Regions from separate parts of the Carnobacterium sp. AT7 genome, predicted to be linked through region 3. Evidence: a T-box and tRNA genes for the amino acid it is inferred to sense, from the RefSeq annotation. Region 3 holds a T-box; the other regions hold tRNA genes.

Region 1 (2,233 bases), on a different contig from region 3:
GAAACTTAAACAAAGAGCTTTACAGTTATATTCAGTTGCCTTTTTTATATCCTTTAGTGTTATTCTATTCATTCATACAAATTAAATATAAAATAAAGGTAGTGACGTTTAGAGGTTCTATAATAGTTAGTGTTGGTGACTAAAAGTCGCCAGCACTATTTTTATAGAAAATGACAAAAAATTAAAACAAGCGAAAATCTCCGTTAGAATAAAGTTACGACACCACATTCAAAGGGAGGATTTTCACTTGTATAAACTATAGGTAGTGATGTTTCGATTCACTTCCTTACTGCAGCATCCATGATAAAACAAAAAAAAGGATCGGAGAAAAAATCTCCAATCCTTTTTTTTGTTTATTTTATGACCCGTACGGGAATCGAACCCGTGATACCGCCGTGAAAGGGCGGTGTCTTAACCGCTTGACCAACGGGCCATTATTTTAAATAGTGCAATGGGCCTAAATGGACTCGAACCATCGACCTCACGCTTATCAGGCGTGCGCTCTAACCAGCTGAGCTATAGGCCCAAAAAAAAAAAGCGGGTGACGAGAATCGAACTCGCATCAACAGCTTGGAAGGCTGTGGTTTTACCACTAAACTACACCCGCATTACAAGAAATGGCCCGGGACAGAATCGAACTGCCGACACCTTGAGCTTCAATCAAGTGCTCTACCAACTGAGCTACCGGGCCAAATATTTAATTAAACGGTCTCGACGGGAATCGAACCCGCGATCTTCTGCGTGACAGGCAGACATGTTAACCCCTACACCACGAGACCTTTTTTGCATTTAAAAACTATCTTTAAAAAAAAAGATAAATTGCGGGGACAGGACTTGAACCTGTGACCTTCGGGTTATGAGCCCGACGAGCTGCCAACTGCTCCACCCCGCGATAATATTAATGAAACATTTAAAAAAAGGAGGATAAGAGATTCGAACTCTTGCGTGCTTTTACACACCTGACGGTTTTCAAGACCGTTCCCTTCAGCCGGACTTGGGTAATCCTCCATAAGACTGATAAGATGATACTGTATTAAATTAAACAAAAATGTTTATGACCCGTACGGGAATCGAACCCGTGATACCGCCGTGAAAGGGCGGTGTCTTAACCGCTTGACCAACGGGCCTATAAAATTACAAAAAAATATAATACGGAGAAGGAGGGATTTGAACCCTCGCGCCGCGTTAACGACCTACACCCTTAGCAGGGGCGCCTCTTCAGCCACTTGAGTACTTCCCCAATAACTAAAAAATAAGTATTAATTTATTCAATGGGCCTAAATGGACTCGAACCATCGACCTCACGCTTATCAGGCGTGCGCTCTAACCAGCTGAGCTATAGGCCCATAAAAAAAGCGAGTGACGAGAATCGAACTCGCATCAACAGCTTGGAAGGCTGTGGTTTTACCACTAAACTACACTCGCAAAAACGGTCTCGACGGGAATCGAACCCGCGATCTTCTGCGTGACAGGCAGACATGTTAACCCCTACACCACGAGACCTTTTTTACATTTAAAAACTATCTTTTAAAAAAGATAAATTGCGGGGACAGGACTTGAACCTGTGACCTTCGGGTTATGAGCCCGACGAGCTGCCAACTGCTCCACCCCGCGATAATATTAATGAAGCTTTAAAAAAAAGGAGGATAAGAGATTCGAACTCTTGCGTGCTTTTACACACCTGACGGTTTTCAAGACCGTTCCCTTCAGCCGGACTTGGGTAATCCTCCATTATGATACAAGGGTACTTTAATCTTAACTGATTAATGGACCTTGTAGGACTCGAACCTACGACCGGACGGTTATGAGCCGTCTGCTCTAACCAACTGAGCTAAAGGTCCAAGATCTTTTAAATAATAATAATAGCGGCGAAGGGGATCGAACCCCCGACCTCCCGGGTATGAACCGGACGCTCTAGCCAGCTGAGCTACACCGCCATAATAAAAGTAATAATTTTAAAAAAAGTGGAGCCTAGCGGGATCGAACCGCTGACCTCCTGCGTGCAAGGCAGGCGCTCTCCCAGCTGAGCTAAGGCCCCTAATTTTTAAATCGGGAAGACAGGATTCGAACCTGCGACCCCTTGGTCCCAAACCAAGTGCTCTACCAAGCTGAGCTACTTCCCGTTAAATAAGGTTTTATTCTTTCTTTCAAAAGAAATGCACCCAAGAGGACTTGAACCTCTAACCCCTTGATTCGTAGTCAAGTACTCTATCCAATTGAGCTATGGGTGCAA
Region 2 (2,233 bases), on a different contig from region 3:
TTATCTCCCCCAAGAGTCCACATCGACGGGGAGGTTTGGCACCTCGATGTCGGCTCATCGCATCCTGGGGCTGTAGTCGGTCCCAAGGGTTGGGCTGTTCGCCCATTAAAGCGGTACGCGAGCTGGGTTCAGAACGTCGTGAGACAGTTCGGTCCCTATCCGTCGCGGGCGTAGGAAATTTGAGAGGAGCTGTCCTTAGTACGAGAGGACCGGGATGGACACACCTCTGGTGTACCAGTTGTTCTGCCAAGGGCATTGCTGGGTAGCTATGTGTGGACGGGATAAACGCTGAAAGCATCTAAGCGTGAAGCCCCCCTCAAGATGAGATTTCCCATCACGTAAGTGAGTAAGACCCCTGAGAGATGATCAGGTAGATAGGTTGGAAGTGGAAGTCTAGCGATAGATGGAGCGGACCAATACTAATCGGTCGAGGACTTAACCAAATTTTTTAAACGGTGTAAGAGGGTTTCAGAACGAAAAATGATTTTTAACTTATCCAGTTTTGAGAGAACAACGTTCTCTTGATTGAAATTGTGTGGTGATGATGGCAAGAAGGTCACACCTGTTCCCATGCCGAACACAGAAGTTAAGCTTCTTAGCGCCGATGGTAGTGAAGGGTTTCCCTTTGTGAGAGTAGGACGTTGCCACGCACATTCAATTATTCCGCAATAGCTCAGTTGGTAGTAGCGCATGACTGTTAATCATGATGTCGTAGGTTCGAGTCCTACTTGCGGAGTTCCATAGTCAAACTATGTAAATATAAACGAGATTAGTTTAAGTGAACCCCACCTGGAGAGTTGTCCGAGTGGCCGAAGGAGCATGATTGGAAATCATGTAGGCGGTGAACACTGTCTCAAGGGTTCGAATCCCTTACTCTCCGTTTGAAAAAACGGCCCGTTGGTCAAGCGGTTAAGACACCGCCCTTTCACGGCGGTATCACGGGTTCGATTCCCGTACGGGTCATCAGTAACGACGTTACTGGTTAAAAAAAGCAGTAGTAAGATTCTTCGGAGGTTTAGCTCAGCTGGGAGAGCATCTGCCTTACAAGCAGAGGGTCGGCGGTTCGATCCCGTCAACCTCCATTGGTTTAAGTTATAAAAAGGTCTCGTGGTGTAGGGGTTAACATGTCTGCCTGTCACGCAGAAGATCGCGGGTTCGATTCCCGTCGAGACCGTTGGTTTGAAAAATTAAATAAACCATTTATATAATGGCCTGGTAGCTCAGTTGGTAGAGCACTTGATTGAAGCTCAAGGTGTCGGCAGTTCGATTCTGTCCCAGGCCACCATTATTGGAGGGGTAGCGAAGTGGCTAAACGCGGCGGACTGTAAATCCGCTCCTTCGGGTTCGGCAGTTCGAATCTGCCCCCCTCCACCATTTTTTAAAAGAAATAACCTTTATAAGATAGGGGTATAGTTTAAAGGTAGAACTATGGTCTCCAACACCATCAGTGTGGGTTCAATTCCTACTACCCCTGCCATTTTTAATGTAAGATGGGCAAAAAAATAATTACCATGGCGATTGTGGTGAAGTGGTTAACACACCGGATTGTGGTTCCGGCATGCGTGGGTTCGATCCCCATCAGTCGCCTTTTTTTTTCATGGGCTATAGCCAAGCGGTAAGGCAAGGGACTTTGACTCCCTCATGCGTTGGTTCGAATCCAGCTAGCCCAGTTTAATTGAATGAACCATTCAACTAAAAAGATGGCGGTATAGCCAAGTGGTAAGGCAGAGGTCTGCAAAACCTTCATCACCGGTTCAAATCCGGTTACCGCCTTATGTTCGAAAAGATGAAAAAAAGTAGTCCATATGCCGGCGTGGCGGAACTGGTAGACGCGCTGGACTCAAAATCCTGTGCCCGCGAGGGCGTGCCGGTTCGATTCCGGCCGCCGGTATACTAAATACACCTCACATCTATAAGATGCTAGGTGTATTTTTTTGTTCATTTCTTTAATCAGTCTCTTTGGAATCGTCGTCAAATGGTGTGGATGCTTCAAAGATTCTTATGAATAGTGGCTCTTCGTCAAATGGTGTGGATGAGCAAAATTTAGTTAAAATAAAATCTAATTTAGGCAGCGTGAGGTAACTGACTCATGCTGTTTTTTTTCGCTTTAAAACTAATCAAAATACGGCATCTAAAATTCTGGAAATTCCGATAACCATAAGCAACCCGTTTAATGACTTTTATTTTATTGTTTGACCCCTCTAAAGCACCGTTGGAATAGGGATACATAAAA
Region 3 (2,233 bases):
GCGTATGGACATATTCTAATTTACCTGTTTCTTCATTACGGTAACGGATTTTTGCTCGTCTAGCTTGGAAAGCTTCAGTATTTGAACAAGAGCTGATTTCACGATATGTTTCTTGAGCAGGAATCCACACTTCTAAATCATACGTTTTAGCAGCTGAGAAGCCCATATCTCCCGTACATAGCGCTAAAACGCGATAAGGCAAATTAAGTTTTTGCAAAACTGCCTCAGCATTATTTGTCATTTTTTCTAATTCATCATAAGATGTTTCTGGCTTACTGAATTTAACCATTTCTACTTTATTGAACTGATGCAAACGAATCAATCCACGAGTATCTCTTCCTGCACTACCAGCTTCTGATCTAAAAGATGGGCTTAATGCAGTAAAATATACTGGAAGTTGCTCTTCTTTTAAAATTTCATTACGGTAATAGTTTGTTAAAGGAACTTCTGCTGTTGGAATCAACGTTAAATCTGTTCCTTCAATTTGGAAGACATCCTCTTTAAATTTAGGAAATTGTCCTGTACCAAACATTGAATCACTGTTAACTAAATACGGCGTCATCATTTCTGTATACCCGTGTTCTTCTGTATGCAAATCTAGCATGAAGTTGTATACAGCTCTTTCTAGTCTAGCACCTAGTCCCTTATAGTAAACAAAACGACTTCCAGAAACTTTAGCTCCTCGTTCAAAATCTAAGATATTTAATTCTTCTGCAACTTCCCAATGCGCTTTTGATTCAAAATCTACTTTTAGCGGTGTTCCCCATTTGCGAATCTCAACATTTGCTTCTTCATCTGCTCCAACTGGAACAGATTCGTGTGGCAAGTTTGGTAGCCCTGTAGCAATATTTTCTATTTTTTCATCAATTACTGCCAATTGTTCATCTAACTCTTTTATTTTTTCTCCAACTTCACGCATTTCTTTAATTTTATCATCTGCATTTGCTTTACTACGTTTTAACGTTGCAATAGCGCCGGATACTTCATTACGGTAACTCTTTAATTCTTCAGTTGTTACTATTAAAGAACGTCTTTCTTTGTCTAATGTAACAAACTCCTCTAATAACTCACTTTTGACTCCTCGTATTTCTAATTTTTTCGCTGTAACATCAAAATCCGTTCTTAATTGTTTAATATCTAGCATCTCATTCTTCCTTTCTTATGGTTATTCCTATTAAATTGTACAAAAAAAGCCATTTCATCCCCTTATTTATGGGACGAAATGGCCTCAACGTTCGCGGTACCACCCAAATTTAGAAGACTGCCTATGAATCCTCTACACTTTACAATCAGATAACGGTCTGGATCCGAAACAATTTTATCAACAAAATTGAGTTCATTGTTTACTTCACGCGATGGATTCAAAAGATTAAACCGTCAATTTTCACCAACCATTGACTCTCTTTGTGTATTTAATACCTTTTACTATTTCGCATTACTAACGTTCGTGTTCATTCAATTGCTTACATTTTACCTTAATCTCTTCCCTTAAGTCAACAAAAAAAGGCTGGAATCTTTCCCCAGCCCTTTGCTATAAAATTAGTAGAAATTTAAGATGAACACATTTTAAAATAAGTTGCTTATAAAATCTTTCATCCAACGTCCTGCTAAAATAAATACATTCGCTTTTTCAACAGTTGAAGCTGCTACAACGGTAACTTCTTCGCCTTTATCGCCATTAACATACCCTAGATCATCGCCTTCACTAATCACTTGGACGGTACCTACTTCAGTACCTTTTTTAATTGGCGCTGTTAAATGGCCTGATTCATTTAACAAATCTTTTTGCAATTGAACAGTTGTCTCAGTATTTGCACTATCCGTATTCGTCGGAACAAGAAGAGAAACGTCAGATTGAATTGCTAGTTTTACAGTATCTTTTTTACCTTTATCAACTTTAGCAGGATCAACATTGTCTAAAGTTTGTCCTTCTTTAAAAACTTGAACCTTGCTCCAGTTTTCAAAAGCCCAATCCATCATTTTATCTGTCTCAACAAAACGTTTACCTAAATCTTTTTGTCCATTCGTTGCATTCATGACAATAGTAATAATTCTCATGCCTTCTTGTTCAGCTGTTCCTGTCATTGAAGCTCCAGCAAAATCAGTCGTACCTGTTTTCAGCCCATCAACGTTTTCACGTTCATGATCTAAACCTGGTAACATCCAGTTGAAGTTTGTCATTTCAATAGCATCTGATGTGCCTTCTCTAAAAGTTTTTTTGCTGATACTAGAA

What was found. A T-box is a leader RNA that pairs with one kind of tRNA and senses whether it is charged. The one in region 3 lies ahead of serS (serine--tRNA ligase), so its partner is inferred to be a tRNA-Ser.
Region 1: it has a tRNA-Ser gene. The T-box ahead of serS (serine--tRNA ligase) is inferred to sense a tRNA for this amino acid. The anticodon was not compared.
Region 2: it has a tRNA-Ser gene. The T-box ahead of serS (serine--tRNA ligase) is inferred to sense a tRNA for this amino acid. The anticodon was not compared.

Annotation. Positions count from the first base shown of each region.
Region 1 covers NZ_ABHH01000037.1:14,436-16,668, forward strand. The annotation lists gene CAT7_RS10615 (hypothetical protein) at 1-85, shown strand, start outside; tRNA gene CAT7_RS10620 (tRNA-Glu) at 362-433, opposite strand; tRNA gene CAT7_RS10625 (tRNA-Ile) at 453-526, opposite strand; tRNA gene CAT7_RS10630 (tRNA-Gly) at 537-607, opposite strand; tRNA gene CAT7_RS10635 (tRNA-Phe) at 619-691, opposite strand; tRNA gene CAT7_RS10640 (tRNA-Asp) at 707-779, opposite strand; tRNA gene CAT7_RS10645 (tRNA-Met) at 820-892, opposite strand; tRNA gene CAT7_RS10650 (tRNA-Ser) at 919-1,008, opposite strand; tRNA gene CAT7_RS10655 (tRNA-Glu) at 1,056-1,127, opposite strand; tRNA gene CAT7_RS10660 (tRNA-Ser) at 1,153-1,240, opposite strand; tRNA gene CAT7_RS10665 (tRNA-Ile) at 1,273-1,346, opposite strand; tRNA gene CAT7_RS10670 (tRNA-Gly) at 1,355-1,425, opposite strand; tRNA gene CAT7_RS10675 (tRNA-Asp) at 1,431-1,503, opposite strand; tRNA gene CAT7_RS10680 (tRNA-Met) at 1,542-1,614, opposite strand; tRNA gene CAT7_RS10685 (tRNA-Ser) at 1,641-1,730, opposite strand; tRNA gene CAT7_RS10690 (tRNA-Ile) at 1,768-1,841, opposite strand; tRNA gene CAT7_RS10695 (tRNA-Met) at 1,864-1,937, opposite strand; tRNA gene CAT7_RS10700 (tRNA-Ala) at 1,966-2,038, opposite strand; tRNA gene CAT7_RS10705 (tRNA-Pro) at 2,050-2,123, opposite strand; tRNA gene CAT7_RS10710 (tRNA-Arg) at 2,158-2,231, opposite strand.
Region 2 covers NZ_ABHH01000050.1:5,915-8,147, reverse strand. The annotation lists partial or broken rRNA gene CAT7_RS11620 (23S ribosomal RNA) at 1-443, shown strand, start outside; rRNA gene rrf (5S ribosomal RNA) at 535-650, shown strand; tRNA gene CAT7_RS11610 (tRNA-Asn) at 663-736, shown strand; tRNA gene CAT7_RS11605 (tRNA-Ser) at 792-880, shown strand; tRNA gene CAT7_RS11600 (tRNA-Glu) at 892-963, shown strand; tRNA gene CAT7_RS11595 (tRNA-Val) at 1,010-1,082, shown strand; tRNA gene CAT7_RS11590 (tRNA-Asp) at 1,102-1,174, shown strand; tRNA gene CAT7_RS11585 (tRNA-Phe) at 1,210-1,285, shown strand; tRNA gene CAT7_RS11580 (tRNA-Tyr) at 1,291-1,374, shown strand; tRNA gene CAT7_RS11575 (tRNA-Trp) at 1,404-1,477, shown strand; tRNA gene CAT7_RS11570 (tRNA-His) at 1,515-1,587, shown strand; tRNA gene CAT7_RS11565 (tRNA-Gln) at 1,599-1,670, shown strand; tRNA gene CAT7_RS11560 (tRNA-Cys) at 1,703-1,773, shown strand; tRNA gene CAT7_RS11555 (tRNA-Leu) at 1,808-1,891, shown strand; gene CAT7_RS11550 (ISL3 family transposase) at 2,065-2,233, opposite strand, start outside.
Region 3 covers NZ_ABHH01000023.1:17,898-20,130, forward strand. The annotation lists gene serS (serine--tRNA ligase) at 1-1,144, opposite strand, end outside; T-box leader at 1,211-1,448, opposite strand; gene CAT7_RS08910 (serine hydrolase) at 1,567-2,233, opposite strand, start outside.